DNA from 2 places in the Psychrobacter halotolerans genome. Region 1 is predicted to be linked to the other one. Evidence: predicted binding sites of a transcription regulator. Region 1 holds the regulator's gene; the other holds the start of a gene.

Region 1 (8,230 bases):
ACAAAAGTAAGAGGTATCGATGCAACCGAATATGAACAACCAGCCACCCCGTCCCACGTTTATAAGCCGTGTGCTCAGTGTGTTGATTAAGGCAGCTGTCCTCATGGCACTGTTGTTTGTATTCGATAAATTACTGCCCGATCTTAGCCAACAAACCCAAACGTTTGTGACCGCAAAATGGCAACAGTTAAGCCTATTACAACAAGAGCCACCCACAGAAAACAGCTTACCCAATCCGCTACCAGAACAGGGGTTGACTGATACATGGGGCGCTGCGCGTAGTCAAGGTCGCAGCCATGAAGGTATTGATATTTTTGCGCCGCGAGGCACGCCCATACAATCAACGACGCAAGGCATCGTCAGTAAAGTCGGTAACAATAATTTAGGCGGCCGCGTGGTGGTGGTGGTTGGGCCAGGTGGTGCAGGACACTACTATGCGCATTTAGAAGATTACGCCGATATCTCGCCCAATGACTGGGTCAATGCTGGTGATGTCATCGGCTACGTTGGTGATAGCGGTAACGCCAAGGGCACTCCGCCCCATCTACATTATGGAATTTATATTAATGGCAGCGCCGTCAACCCCTACCCATTGATGCAAAAAGACTAGCATTCAACAGGCTAACATCAAACAGGCTAGCATCAAACAGATTAGTATCTAGCAGGTCAAGTAGGCACAGATGAGCACACGCCCATATCCGTATTAGCCCGTAGATGCCGAGCGAACATAAGCCGCTGGAAACACCATACTGAATGTCGAACCGACGCCTTCTACCGACTCAATCTGTAAGTTGGCTTCGTGCTGATACAAGACGTGTTTGACAATAGCAAGCCCCAACCCTGTACCACCTGTGGCACGGCTGCGCCCTTTATCAATACGATAAAAACGTTCGGTCAAACGCGCAATATGCTCTGGTGCAATACCGATACCGTTATCTTCCACGGCAAATCGGCAGCCTTCTGCGGTTCTCGTCCAGCTAATGGCTATTTTGCCGCCTTTTGGGGTGTACTTGATGGCATTGATTACCAGATTGGATAACGCGCTATTTAGGTACATCTCTGAGCCATACAGCCCATCATAAGTGTCTATCTGCAAGTGAATGGTATGCTTGTATTCTTGGTTATAAGCTTGGGCATCATCATAGACATTGGTCAATAGACGGGTCATATCAATGTAGTTAAGCTCATGCGTCTCTTCGATCTCAATGCGCGACAATAATAATAAATCATTCACAATTCGATTCATGCGCGCAGTCTGCTGCGTCATCAGCTCAAAACCACGTCGCCAATGCGGCGGCATATCGGGTTGATCGGAGAAATTCTCCAGATAACCCATCATAACCGTCAATGGCGTGCGTAGTTCGTGCGAGACGTTTGCCACAAAGTCGCGGCGCATCTCTTCTAAATGCTGCAAGCGCGTCACATCATAAATAATCAACAACTTCTCATCGCCAAAGGGCGTGAGCTCACACTTTAAATAACGCTTAGGATCTTGCCACGACTCTATATGCACGCCATCGTTGAAGGCGGTTGTCGCATGATAATACTGACGAAACTCAGGCACTCGAATAAAGTCAAAAATGCTTTTACCAGCATCATCTCCTTGCAATGACAATAAATCTTGGGCAGCCTGATTCCACCACTCCACATTGTCATCTTCATTGAGCAAAATCACAGCGTCTCGTAGGGCCAATAAAGCACTTCTAATCTTGGTCAATTGGTCTGAGGCATCCTGATGAGAAACGGGTTCTGATTGATTTTGTTGATCCTGTTTTGTTGTCATTATTTTGCTCATTGATCATCCTTACCACTATTCGCTGTGTTACGTTAGGTTGCGACTGCCATGAGACTGCTTATTATCAATGTCATCAGTTACGTCAATTATATGGGTTCAACAAGACTGGAAAACCGGTAGCCTGTCCCGCGAACCGTTTGGATTAAGGTGTCACACTCATAAGGCCGCAGTAGTGTGCGCAAACGCTTAATATGTACATCAATGGTTCTGTCTTCGATATAAACATTGCCGCCCCACACTTGATCTAGCAGCTGTGTACGCGTATAAGCACGCTCTGGGTGACTCATAAAAAATGCCAACAATCGATATTCAGTAGGGCCAACCTCAACCACTTTACCAGCGGCGGTCACGCGTTGGCTTTTTGGGTCCAGACTAAGTTTGCCAATGTCGATAGACTTGTCACCGCTCAGCGCATTACTACGGCGTAGTACCGCTTTGATTCGTGATATCAATTCACGCGTCGAAAAAGGCTTGGTCATATAATCATCGGCACCGGCATCGAGACCATGAACCTTACTGTCTTCTTCGCTTTTGGCCGTCAGCATAATGACCGGTATTTCAGAGAGCAGCTCATCGTTCTTTAACATGCGGCAAAAATCCACGCCACTTTTGTCACCAGGCAACATCCAGTCTAATAAAATAAGCGCAGGTCTATGATCCACCACTTGTTGATGCGCCTCTGACACATCTGCTGCCTGTAGACTGTCAAATCCAGCCATCTCTAGGGTCATCACCACCATTTCACGAATCGCAGGTTCATCTTCAACAATTAAAATTTGCTCATGATACATAACGCATTCTCAGTCTTAGAGTACAAAGTTTGGCAGGTAAAAAAGGCGATAAACATTCGCCAGCCTTTACTCATTAAACGAATTAATTGTGACAACTTAATGACAGTCATCTATTAAATGTGACAAAGCTTACTGCACTTCTAACAAAAAGTTTAGTGGGCCATCATTGATACTTTCAACTTGCATATTAGCACCAAACTGACCAGTAGCAATAATCGGATACTGGGTTTTTGCATACTCGATCAACTGAGCAAACAATGCTTGCGCTGCCTCAGGTGCCATGGCGTCACCAAAGTCAGGACGACGGCCTTTGTCTGTCTTCGCCATCAACGTAAATTGAGAAACCAATAATAACCCACCTCCTATTTGCTGGACATTGTTATCCAGTTTGCCATATTTGGCCGGATCATCGTTATTTTCAAAAACACGGTACGTAAGGATTTTATCAATCAGGCGCTTAGCTGTTTGTAGATTGTCATCATGCCCTAAGCCAATATATGCCAGCAACCCCTGCTCGATGCGACCCACGCCCTGCTCATCAACGCTAACGCTGGCACTACGTACGCGTTGTATAAGTGCTCTCATTTATAGACTCCTTTTTATTTGTAAATGGCTTACAGATTATGGTCATACAATCGGATGCTGTCCATGATAAAATAGCGTTATACACTTGCCTATTTGTGAATGTGCAACACGCCCTATATTAAAACTTTTTTTGGTAGCCTTACTATGAATTTATTCACCACCTTACAACAGTTTGTCCCGCAGCAGCAGCTGAGTAAAGTCGCTGGTCGTTTGGCCGCCAGCCGTCATCCTTATGTCAAACGCACCTTTATTCGCAGCTTTGCCAAAGCCTATAACGTCAGCTTGGATGAGTATGAGCGCCAAAGCCTTAATGCCTATGAAAGCTTTAATGACTTCTTTACCCGTGAGCTAAAAGAAGACGCGCGTCCTATCGATACGACGACTAATGGCATTGTCAGTCCTGCTGATGGTGTTATCTCTCAGTTAGGTCAGATTAATGACCACAAAGTCCTGCAAGCAAAAGGTCGCCACTATGACGTTGGGCAATTACTTGCTGACAACGAAGAGGGTCGTTATTTTGCCGATGGTAGTTTTGCAACCGTTTATCTAGCGCCCAGTAACTACCACCGTGTGCACATGCCGTTCGCTGGCACATTGACCAAAACCCGCTACGTGCCTGGTACGCTATTTTCTGTCAATACGGTCACAGCAGCCAACGTGCCTGACTTGTTCGCGCGCAATGAGCGTCTCGTATGTATGTTCGATACGCAGTACGGCAAAGCAGCGGTCGTCATGGTTGGCGCGATGATTGTGGCTGGTATCGAAACCGTCGCGACTGGGAAAATTGCGCGCACAGAGGGCATACAAGAAGCAGAACATAATATGTCCTTTGAAAAAGGTGATGAGCTTGGCCGTTTTTATCTAGGATCTACTGCCATTATCGTCTTACCAAAAGCGGCAAAAGCTGACTGGGAAAATACCATGCAAGCCACTAGTTTTGTAAAAATGGGTCAGTTATTGGGTGTCACTAATCCGTAATAAGTCTCTGTCATAATAAAAAATAAAAGCCCAGTTAAACGTGAATGGTGACGATTAACTGGGCTTTTTGTTGGCTATTAATTTGCATAAAAAGAACGGCGTGATATAGTCGATTCATCCTAAAAAAGTACGGTTCTACGGGTGTGAATTTTGCGAAACCTCTGTCCCGCACCGAACAGCCAGCGAGGAAAATTTATACCCGTAGAACATGATGACTTTATGTACCACTTTTATTTTGGATTAATTATAACTATCACGGCTAGATGACGGACAGCAATTAATACCGATAATGACCTTTGATAGGATAAGTGTACAAGATATTTTCTTCTTGCGTGCCACTGCCAATATTATGAATAATCAACGGCGTACCATCAGCGGCAACTTTGTCAGAGACAATACCAATATGGGGTAAGTTGCCGTTCGGTAGTCGCCACGTCACCACATCCCCTGCTTGAAAACTGTCTTTATCCGTAATCGATAACGTTTTTCCATTCCGCGCAAAAAACACTTCAAGATTGGGTACACGGCGATGGTCGATGTTTTTGTCGGTTGATTTGAGTCCCCAGTTTTTGGGATAAGCCGACCAGTTAGACTTCATGTCATGATTGACCAGCTGCTGTAGATCGATATTTTGCAAGCGATAGGCGCGAATAATGACATCGGTACAGACGCCCGTTTCTATGGGTACATCGCCACGCGGAAACTCCAGCTTACGATAAGCAGGATCATAGCTTGTGGTGACCCCGATTTGTTTTTTAGCATCGTACGCCAATTTATCACCATCACTCATGGGCGTTTCAGCATGAGCAATGTGTGCCAAGCTTAGTACGCTCACAAGCAACAGCGACTTGTACCATGTCTTATAAGTTACGGACACTTTCATATAATACTCTCTCTTATTCAGTAACCGTCACAGCATTAGTGCAGGCACACTCAGTATACGCTATAAAATATCTATAAAAGCAAGCTGCTGTTTTATAAGTCAATCAACCACTCTTGCTGGGCGGCGTACTCAATATTTTTTGTCAGCCAGTCATGAATCGTAGGAAAGCTGTCCTTGATAAAGGCCAATGCCCCTGCCACTTGCGAGCGCGTGACATCCGACTCAATCCACGTTTTTCCCTCAGTATTTACATTGAGCAAAAACGGCAACAAACGATCAACCACTCTAAGCAATTGAGCCTCTTTGCTACTACCAGTTTCTTGCTCTTCCCAAATATCGCTCAAAGCCTTGATACCATTGCCCCGCTCCGCTTGCAATCGCGCGATACCTACCCGCTCTTCAACGTGCGCCGCGCTACGAGTGCTTGCGAATAAAAACGTATCGCCCGCATCAACCTCGCCCAAGTCATGCACTAGCGACATTTTTAGCAATTTTTCATGATTGACGTCCAATTCAAACAACTCAGCGATCGACCAACAGGCCATCGCCAAATGCCAAGAATGCTCGGCTGAGTTCTCGCGGCGTGTGGTCTGCGTCACATAACTGCGACGGTTCACGCGTTTGAGCGCATCGAGTTCTAATAAAAAATGAGTGACATCATCGATATCGATATTTTTGGCAAGCGCTGGGTTGGTCAATGGCGTTGAGGATAAGGGCGTGTTGAGGGACATAGTTCTCTCTGATAAAAAATAAGATAGCGCTTATTGTATAAAGCGCTATCTTTTAGAAATTTAGGTAATAGCATTAAAGCTTGCTCAAGATAAAACCGATGGATGGACAGGTACGTGCTACTGAGCTAATTTTTTATTGCATCAACTATTTAATCAAATTACTAATGGTCTTAAACGCAGGGTCTTGGCTGCTACGGCACAGCTCAAATAAGATAGACTCGACAGTAGTGATTACCCCGCCTGCCCGGCGGATACGGCGAATCGCTTGCTTTTTATCATAAGGATAACGCGAGCCGACCGCATCACCGATGATGACAGGCTGCATGCCATTATCGAGTAGATCAAGTGCCGTTTGCATCACGCAGACATGCACCTCAACCCCAAATAATAAAACGACGCTACGATTCTGCTGCGCCAAATGATGCCATGCTTCATCATTATCGCAAGCGCTAAAAGTGACTTTTTCAAAACTTTTGGTGTTGCTGTCATCTAATACCTCCCGAATTTCGGGTAAGGTATCGCCAAGCCCTTTCTTATATTGCTCATTGAGCATGATGGGAACATTCAGCGCTTGCAGTCCTTTGATTAAGGTGACGGTTTTTTTGACAATATTTTCATGGTCATAAATGTGCGGCGTTAAGCGCTCTTGGACATCAATGACCATCGCTTGGGTATTTTCGCGAGCAATTCGATAAGTACGATCGGTAATCATAGTAGACATGGCACACTCCTTGTACAACTGACGTTTATCATTAAAAACTATTGTGCATTTACCAATAGTATTATGGTTCCACTCACTCTTATTTAGTCATAGTTTGGTTGATGCGTCAATGGAGATAATTTTTTGTTAGGCCTTGAATCCGATTTTCCAGTACTGCCTTGATATGGATTTTTGATTGAAAGTAGCTGACCCCTATAGATTTTGGCGTCTAGCATTACGTAATAAAGACTGTTTTTGAGTCATAACCATGACCATACCGAAAACAACACCAAAACATAAGGTTAAAAGATAATACGCCATATAACTGAGCGTGTTTATGAAAGCAACAAACATACTGGATAAAAGTATGGTCAGTATGACAATCACGGTAGCACCATATATTTCTCTATATTTTTTATTAAAGATCTTATACGTAATCAACATCATCACAATACCAAACAAGCCAAATATAGCGCCCCAAGCACCCGCCATTTCCATATCATAATAGAAAACACCTAAAACATTAGAAAAGATTCCACATATAAAGAAGGAAATCGTAAAACGTATAGGACCTAAGACTTTTTCCAAAATAGAACCTACTGCAAATAGCATCCCCAGACTCATTGCTAGATGCATAATTCCTGCGTGTACAAAAAGTGATGTAACTACACGCCAATACTTACCAGCTTGCAACGCGTCCGTCGTCAACCCCCCTACTTTATTTACCTGCCTAGATAAAGGCATTATGATATCCATACCCATGAATATGGTGAGTATAAATGCGCTTATACAAGTCAGCATCAATACTAACGTTATAGGTTGTTTTTTATTACTTCTAAACAGAGCTACTAGACTTTTTGATGGATCACTCACTGGCGCTCGTTTTTTTACGTGCTTTTGTTTTTTGATAGGTATCTGTTTTCGTGTGCCCTTATTTTCTTGATTATCAATATCTGCTGCAAGAATAAGCAACAAGCACACACCTATACCAATAATAAATGAACCAAGCCCCCAGACGAAATCACGATCTAAGCTATCAGCAAGCAATCCTGTTTCTGGCTCTAATATCAAAGGTGGCAAATTAGATTGCCTATGAGCCGTAGAAATCGTGTGTAAGTAAGCACTTTTGCTATTTGATGATTTAAGTTTATTAAAGTATCTGATATTGGAGAAGTCTTTGGCTTCGTAACTATAGCGCGAGTCATTGATAAACGCTGCGTATTGACTGTCTTTAATACTTTGGTCTTCACGATTGTCGTAGCTGGTATGATATGAAGACCCTAACCAAATATTCTCGGCGGCTATAAATGGCGTAGTAATGTAATAATCAATATGCAATGTTGAGTCAAAATGTCGTCCACTGATTACTTGTGTTTCTATATAAGAAACCTGCTCTGATTTTAGGGGTTCAAAATCATTTACGCTAAAATATTTTTGCTTTGGATAGTGACGAATATCATTCAGATTATTTACTTCAATAACCTCATAAGCAGCTTTAGACAAATAGTTTTGACTGAGAACAAGCGGTACTACTAATGCTAAAACCATCGTTATAAAAAAGTAGCCTGAACTACTACGCTTAACCCACTTTAAGGTCAAAAGCTCGTACCTCGGCCACATCCAAATACTAACAACCAAGACGGATAAAAAACAAGGAATACCAAAATCCCAGTAGCTTTCTTTTAAAGGTAAAACGTCTAAATAAATATCAAATACCCAACGGAAAGCATTGAAAAGCAGAATGGTTAAAATACTTAAACCCAAATA
Region 2 (8,230 bases), on a different contig from region 1:
ATCTCAGCCCCGCTCGTTGCGTCCAGCATCGCCGCACTATCACGCACACTGCGCGTAATCACATGATCAGCAACCGCCCCTTCCCAGCCCTCGCCATATTTGGGACCCATTGGATTACGACCACGGCTTGGCTTTAAGCCAAATGCACCGCACCAAGCCGACGGAAAGCGTATCGACCCGCCGCCATCGCCCGCGCCTGCCATCGGGACAATGCCACCCGACACCGCCGCCGCACTACCGCCCGAAGAACCACCTGAGCTATAGCCTTTTTTAAACGGATTGTGCGTGGCGCCGTGCGCTTTTGGTTCCGTGGTGATAATCAAACCAAACTCAGGCGTATTGGTCTTCCCAAAGGTATTGACGCCCGTGGCTTTCATGCGTTTAACGATTTCACTGTCGTTCTCTGAGACAATATTGACGCTACGACTGCCCATTGTTATAGGCTCGCCTGCGAAGCTAAAGGACAAGTCTTTTAACAGATAAGGCACGCCATTGAACACGCCTTTCGGTAATCCCGCTTGCGCCGCATTATAAGCACGCTCATCAAACCGATGGATAATAGCGTTCAGTTTTGGGTTGAGTGTGTTTGCTTGGGAGATAGCAGCGTCCAATACTTCTTTGGCGCTTACTTCACCTTTGTTAACAAGTGCCGCCAATCCTAGGGCATCGTACTGGGTATATTCTTTAAACATAACCGACCTTCCGTGGTAAATAATTGCAGTTAGTATATCGGGTTACTGGATAATCGAACAACCATACTATAGTCGATTTACTTTAAAACCGATACAGTGCTACTGAGATGAATTTTGCGCAGCCCCTGTTTAGCAGCACGCAAGTAAAATTTATACCAGTAGCACGTGGCTATTAACGTATCTATTTTATTTTGACCCAACTATATTTGTATTTATTGCTGCAACGATAACTAAAAGGGCAATAAAAAAAACGAGCCACTGTCGTAACTCGCTTTTTGTCATTTACGGTTTATGCAAACTCGCTATGAGCCAGTTGGAACTAAAACGCTTATATAAATTTAAACGCGCTACTAGCACAAATTTTACTTGCGTGCTGTGCCTATGCCGACAGAGGCTGCGTAACATTCATCCTAGTAGCGCTATAACACTTTTGAAGTGTATCGACTATAGCCACTACATAAGCAGTTCACGTTTGCCGCTTTTGCCCATGGAGCTGACCAATCCCGCTTCTTCCATCGAATCCACAATACGGGCGGCACGGTTATAACCGATACTGAATTTACGCTGGATACTAGAGGCAGAAACCTTACGCGTTTCCATAATAAAGGCAACTGCATCGTTATATAGGCCATCATCCTCACCAGACGCGTTATTTGAGCCACCACCATTGCCACCTGGACTAGATAGCTCAAAGTTGCCTGCCATATTATCGATATAGTCAGGGGCACCGCGCTCACGCCATGCATCACAGACACGGTTGACCTCTTCATCACTGACATACGCGCCATGCACACGATCTGGCTCAATCTGCCCAGGCCCTAAGAATAGCATATCGCCATTGCCCAACATATCCTCAGCACCCCCACTGTCTAGAATCGTGCGTGAATCAACTTTTGAGTTGACACGTAGAGCAGCACGCACCGGGATGTTGGCTTTAATCAAACCAGTAATGACATCTACAGACGGACGCTGGGTGGCGAGCATTAAATGAATACCAGCCGCACGCGATTTTTGTGCCAAGCGCGTGATCAGCTCTTCTGCTTGCTTACCGACTTGCATAATCATATCGGCAAATTCGTCCGCGACAATGACAATCATGGGTAAGGTTTTTAGCTTAGGCGCTTGGCTAATGCTCACGCTGTCATTGGGTCGCCATAAAGGATCAAGCATCGGCTTACCTGCTTTTTCCGCCGCAATAACCTTTTTATTAAACTCATTGAGCTTACGCACCTTGAGCAAGCTCATCAATTGATAACGACGCTCCATTTCTGCCACACACCATGACAGGCTACTGGCCGCTTCGGTCATGTCAGTCACTACAGGCGTTAGCAGATGCGGAATGTCATTGTAGTTGGCAAGCTCCAACTGTTTTGGATCAATCAAAATCAAGCGCAGCTCATTCGGCGTATATTTGAGTAGCATTGACAATAGCATTGAGTTAACCAATACAGATTTACCAGAGCCAGTCGTACCCGCCACCAACATATGGGGCGCACGCGCAAGATCGGTGATAATCGGATTGCCGCCAATGTCTTTACCCATTGCCATACTGATTTGTGCTTTGGGATCTTTAAACTTATCGGTATTCAGTAGTTCAATCAAACGCACCATTTCGCGTTGTTTATTGGGTACTTCGATACCAATATAAGGCTTGCCCGGAATCACCTCAACCACACGTAGGGACGCCATCGAGAGTGAGCGCGCCAAGTCACGTGAAATGCCCGTCACTTTGCTGGCTTTGATACCAGGAGCCAGCTCTACTTCAAAACGGGTCACCACTGGGCCCGGAATGGCATTGACCACCGAGGCTTTTACATTAAACTCTTGTAATTTAATCTCTAGCAGCTCAGAGAGTTGCTCAAGCTCAGCGAGGGTATAACTGGGCTTACGGTCAGGATCAGGTTTATCAAGAATAGACATCTCTGGAATGGGCGTGAGACTACTGCGATATTGAGCCGTTTGCATCGAGCGTGATTTTTGACTGAATGCTGCATCATCACTGATGTGGGGCATGACTGGAGTGTGAGTCTCGTTATTATCATAATCACCATCGTCTGGCATCATATCAGTGATGTGATTGCTACTATCGCCTTCGGGTACAGCAAAACTCATCGTTGGTTTAGCAGCGACTGGTTGGGTATTTGTATTAGGGTTAATAGCTTCCACCGTTGGTGCCGCTTTTGGATTGGTAGGCGGTGTATTGGTGGGCGTCATGTCAACCACGCTAGAGGCAGAAGCAACTTCCGCGACTGGTAACGAGACTGGGCTGTCAACCTCGACTGAAGACACAGTATTAGTATTAGATACCGAATCATCCTGTTTACTAGAATGTGCCGTTATTTCAGACGCGGTCTCAAAAGCTTCATTGGTTTGCTTGTTAGCGGAGTCAGAGTGCGAAGACGTAACTGGTTCGTCAGCCAGTGCTGCTTCAGATTGCTGCGTTACTGCTGCTTGCAAAGGTGGCTCAGCAACGCTATTTGTCCAGCTAGCGTCAGACTTAGAATTAGGCTTAGAATTAGGCTTAGATTTAGATATGGTCGGTTCCAATACCTCTGCATGTTCTGCTAACCACGCATCTGCTAAGGTATCAACTTTATCAACGGTCGCCGTCGAGTCGTCTAATGCAGGTGCAACAGATTCAGGACTAATGCTGTCACTATATGCCCATGCGTCAACGGGTGGCTGCACGATGTTAGTCTTTGGTCTAACCGTTGTTTGAACCTCTGTCTGACCCATAGACGGAGCTGCCACTGTATGCGGTGCAGATTCTGTCGGTTCTTCATTTATTGAATCAACGCTTGTCTCAGATGACAATATAGAATCTGATACAGCCGACGTAGCGGGCTCAGTCATACTATCAGCGTAATAAGCGGCTTGTTCGCTTGCCAATAGATCATCAACCGTATTGGCATCATTCCATGCAAAGCTTGGCTCCACTTTACGAACGGATGCTGGAGCGGGACTTGCCGCTGTTGATACACGCGATTGACCAATCGTACTGTCGGTCGTCGCACCATTCATGTTCGGCGTCGCTACTGTTGTCTCTGAATAATTGTCTTGTGCAGGGTCTGATGAGGCCGTTTGGCTGCTTGTATTGGCTTGCGCCACTGCGATAGACGCTTTTACACTATCGGCAAGCCCTGACTTCGTCAAAAAATCAGACAATACATTATTAAATCGGCCGCTGTTATCACTTGTTTCAGCGTGCCCCGCAGACTGCAATGTCAGCGGCAACTGCTCGTATGCAGGCCCTTCTTGAGGTGTCTCATTGGATGAGGCGGTATTGTTATCTTTGTTTAACACCTTATTTTGTGATGTTGCTTGCTCATCCGCTTCAAGCGCTTGGTCTTTTACCCCTGAGCCAAACCAAGACAGCGCTGTCACCTTCTGATAAAGCGCCATCCAATGAATATTAAAGGCAAAAGTGGCAGTGATAACGACAAACACGGCCAAGAAAAGCACACTCCCCCACTGCGATAACAGCTGAGCCAAACGGACTTGCAATTCAAGACCAATAATACCGCCCGCCACACCTTCAAGCGCGGTCGCCGCTGGGTTTGTGATCTGCTGAACCAATGCCACACACTGTGCAAATAAGGCGCTGGCACTTAATAATAAAAATACATAAGCAACCACCCGCATGAGCCAAAAGGTGGGCTTATTGTCCCACCAAATTAGAATAGACTCATAAATCACAAATGCCAGCAGCCACCATGCGCCAAAACCAAAAAAGCTATATAGCAAGTCAGATAACCAAGCGCCCGCCTCACCGCCCATGTTGTTAATCGTCGTCATGTCACTACTGATGTGCGACCAACTAGGATCGTTGCCTGTATAGGTCATCAAAATGACAAACAGATAAACGGCCAGTATTAACCCAAGGAGGGTAAATATTCCTTTTTTTAAATACTCAATAAGCGGTGCTGATATCACGTAAGATCTGCCTTGTTATTAATACTAAATGGTCGTCAACTCATGACTAAGTCTAATCATGCTGACATAAAGTGCTGACATAAAATGCTGAGCAAAGTGTTTAAACGCCATTATCAACGGCAATTACTGTATACAGCTACTTTATACAGCAATTGGCTTTTGGCCTTTATCACACTTGGCATAACTTCTTATAATAACAAATAGATAGGGAAAGTGGCGACTGTCTTCTAAAGAAAGAGTGCAAGTAAATACGTCAATACCGCATTTTGGTATAAAACTGCCTCTCTTGCAAAAGCTACTGACAAGCAATGAGCGACATTTATAACGAAAGCCATATAACGTATAGAGTATTTATCGCCGTCCTGTTTCAAGCCAGACATGCTTTAATTCTAATGATACCTATGTTTGTTTTAGCAAACTTGCACTTTCTGGCCTATGCCCTTATGTTATTATCACACAGCAATTAGAAAAACCACATTCGTAGCAACTTTTGAATTTGTCTCTTATGATATTCATCACTTACATTTTTCATTCTTATATTTAGCAAGGATAAACTCATGGTAACTGACACGACAGCTCCACGTCACGAAAAGCTCATTATTTTAGGCTCAGGCCCTGCAGGTTACTCCGCTGCCGTCTATGCGGCGCGCGCTAACCTAAAGCCAGTCATGGTCACTGGCATGGAAGTGGGTGGTCAATTAACCACCACAACCGAAGTCGATAACTGGCCAGGCGATGCCCATGATTTGACGGGTCCTGCCTTGATGGAACGTATGAAAGCTCATGCCGAACGCTTTGGTACCGAACTGGTTTATGATCATATCAATGAAGTGAACCTAAACGTGCGCCCGTTTCAGTTAATGGGCAACAATGGCAATTACACTTGTGATGCGTTGATCATCTCAACAGGTGCCTCTGCTCAATACTTGGGATTAGAATCAGAGACCAAGTTTAAAGGGCTTGGTGTGTCCGCTTGTGCCACTTGTGATGGTTTCTTTTATAAAGACCAAAAAGTTGCAGTGATTGGTGGTGGTAATACAGCCGTTGAAGAAGCCTTATATTTGTCTAACATTGCGTCAGAAGTCACGCTGGTACATCGCCGTGATAGCTTACGCTCTGAAAAGATCTTACAAGACAAACTGTTTGAAAAAGCCAAAAACGGTAATGTCAAAATCGAGTGGAATCACAAAGTCAAAGAAGTGGTCGGCGATGATATGGGCGTCAATGGCGTTGTTATCGAATCGATGCTTGATGGCAGCACCAAAACCCTAGATACCATGGGTATGTTTGTCGCGATTGGTCATAAGCCAAATACAGAGCTATTTAAAGATCAGCTTGATATGAAAGACGGTTATTTGATCGTCAACAGCGGCTTACAGGGTAATGCCACACAAACCAGTGTTGAAGGCGTGTTTGCCGCTGGCGATGTCGCTGATCATGTGTATCGTCAGGCCATTACTTCGGCTGGTACAGGTTGTATGGCCGCGCTTGATGCTGAAAAATACTTGGATGCTATCGGTGAAGCAACGGCAACCGATCATACCTATGCATCAACCTTGACCGCTGACAAAGAATCATAAATGAGTCACGCCTCACCACAGCCTAATCAAAACATCACGCCTGAGACTTTAAAAAGTCTTGGGCGTTATGACTTCCCTCATCCAGCTTCTATCGATCCTAAAGGTGTTGGTCTCGTGGCGATGGGCGGTGATCTGGCGCCTGACACGCTGATTTCCGCTTACGCACAAGGCTTATTTCCTTGGTTCAATGAAGATGAGCCGATTGCTTGGTGGTGTCCTGAGCCCAGATGTGTGATGGTACCGACCGACTATCAACCGAGCAAGTCGCTACGTAAACAAGCCCATCGTGAACGTTGGCAATTAACGCTAAATCAGGCTTTTGATGAGGTGATTCATGCCTGTAGTTTACCGCGCAGCGATAGTCTGACCGAGGGCGAGCATACTTGGATTCATGATGAGATGATTGACGCCTACACCAAGCTTCATGCGCAAGGCTTTGCGCATAGTGTCGAGGTTTGGAATGAGAGCGGGCAGCTGATTGGCGGGCTTTATGGCTTAAGACTTGGTGGTATTTATTTTGGTGAGTCGATGTTTCATCAAGCTTCTAACGCTTCAAAGATCGCCTTTTGGGGTTTGATGCGCTTATGTGAACAAAGTCATATCGCGCTGGTTGATTGTCAGTTACCAAACGATCATTTGATAAGTTTGGGTGCTACCACATGGCCGCGAGCTGATTTTTTAACGCAATTGGATACCCTAATCAGTACGCGCTCGGTCAAATGGCAAAACGACTCGCACCAACCACTTTCAGTCGCGTTACTTGATACACCAGCGCCTTGGCAACTCCATATAAAATAATTGGCAGTAGTATCGAACTCTTCTCCTTTTACTCTTTATTTATAACCACTGACCAGTAAGATTATTATGACCCCTGACACCTCTTTCTTATTAATTGGCGCACTCGCGACCAAAGCCAATACCACCAAGGATACGGTTCGTCATTATGACCAATTGGGCTTATTAAAATCTCGCAAACGTCAAGCAGGCTCTCGTTTGTATACGGAGTTTCATCCAGAATGCGTAGAACGTATTGAGCTGATAAAAAGCGCACAAGCGATTGGCTTTACGCTCGCCGAAATCAGAGAGAATCTCAATGATTACTACGACGGTCAGCTCGATATCGATTTACAATTGACGATTATTCAGCAAAAACTGACGCAAGTGCGAAAACAGCAAGCCAATATCAGCGTCATAGTAGCGTTACTCACCGAACGTATCGAGGTGCTCGAGCAGATGAAAAAAGAGCATGGCAGTAAGCTTGATATAGAAATATGTAAAAAGAAATACCAGCCTGATGCTCACAATCGCTCTGATTGATTGAAGTGTGTTTTCTTTATTTTAACTCATTTATTGATTCCGACTTTTTTAACCTTTTCTACATTCCTACCCTCAATCATAAACCCGCTGCATAATCAAAGCATCAATTGCCGACTGTCCCGACCGTTGGTAGTAGCCCTTACGTCTATGGATTATGGCAAATGCTTGCTGTTCATATAAGGCTATGGCAGGCGCGTTATCTGCACGCACTTCGAGCAAAAGATGCACTACTTGACTGCGCTTTAATTGAGCAGTTAGCTCCTCAAATAATTGTGACGCAATACCTTGGCGTTGATAGTCAGGATGGGTACCAATACGTAAAATCTCTGCCTGCTCAAATAGCACTTGATATAAGCAATAGCCAACTAGCTGACTATTAGTCTCATTATCATCGATACACGCATTGGCTACTGAAGAATCACCCTGCTTTTTGTCATAAACGACAAGAAGTTTCATACTGTCTTGCTCAAGCAAGGTTGCGAGTGTCTGATAAGTCCATGCGTCATGCGGCTGAACTATTGTCTCTATATCTGCTACCGCTTGCATTATCTCATCATAAGCGGCGACATTGGTTGATATATCCTCTATCGTAAACACGGTATGTCCTTTTATTTTATGATTTTCAATCGATAACAGACTCTATATTAAGTAATCATGGTTAATGTAGATAATATTATAACTTATACGATCAAATCACTTTTCAATCAC

Evidence for each region. Region 1 encodes PhoB, which activates phosphate uptake and scavenging genes when phosphate is short. Its sites were predicted from a motif close to TGTCATNAANCTGTCATAA; they were not measured.
Region 2: a site for PhoB is predicted at 4,677-4,695, ahead of AAJP47_RS12885 (DNA translocase FtsK). Genes of this name have one in related genera too.

What each region holds. Positions count from the first base shown of each region.
Region 1 is NZ_JBDKWD010000008.1:49,236-57,465, reverse strand. It holds gene AAJP47_RS13155 (M23 family metallopeptidase) at 20-610, shown strand; gene phoR (phosphate regulon sensor histidine kinase PhoR) at 704-1,783, opposite strand; gene phoB (phosphate regulon transcriptional regulator PhoB) at 1,882-2,586, opposite strand; gene dtd (D-aminoacyl-tRNA deacylase) at 2,716-3,171, opposite strand; gene asd (archaetidylserine decarboxylase) at 3,316-4,149, shown strand; gene AAJP47_RS13130 (DUF1287 domain-containing protein) at 4,427-5,032, opposite strand; gene AAJP47_RS13125 (HD domain-containing protein) at 5,125-5,763, opposite strand; gene AAJP47_RS13120 (isochorismatase family protein) at 5,909-6,484, opposite strand; gene AAJP47_RS13115 (rhomboid family intramembrane serine protease) at 6,677-8,230, opposite strand, start outside.
Region 2 is NZ_JBDKWD010000007.1:187,662-195,891, forward strand. It holds gene AAJP47_RS12880 (amidase) at 1-692, opposite strand, end outside; gene AAJP47_RS12885 (DNA translocase FtsK) at 1,146-4,625, opposite strand; gene trxB (thioredoxin-disulfide reductase) at 5,183-6,205, shown strand; gene aat (leucyl/phenylalanyl-tRNA--protein transferase) at 6,206-7,003, shown strand; gene AAJP47_RS12900 (MerR family transcriptional regulator) at 7,070-7,522, shown strand; gene rimI (ribosomal protein S18-alanine N-acetyltransferase) at 7,595-8,119, opposite strand.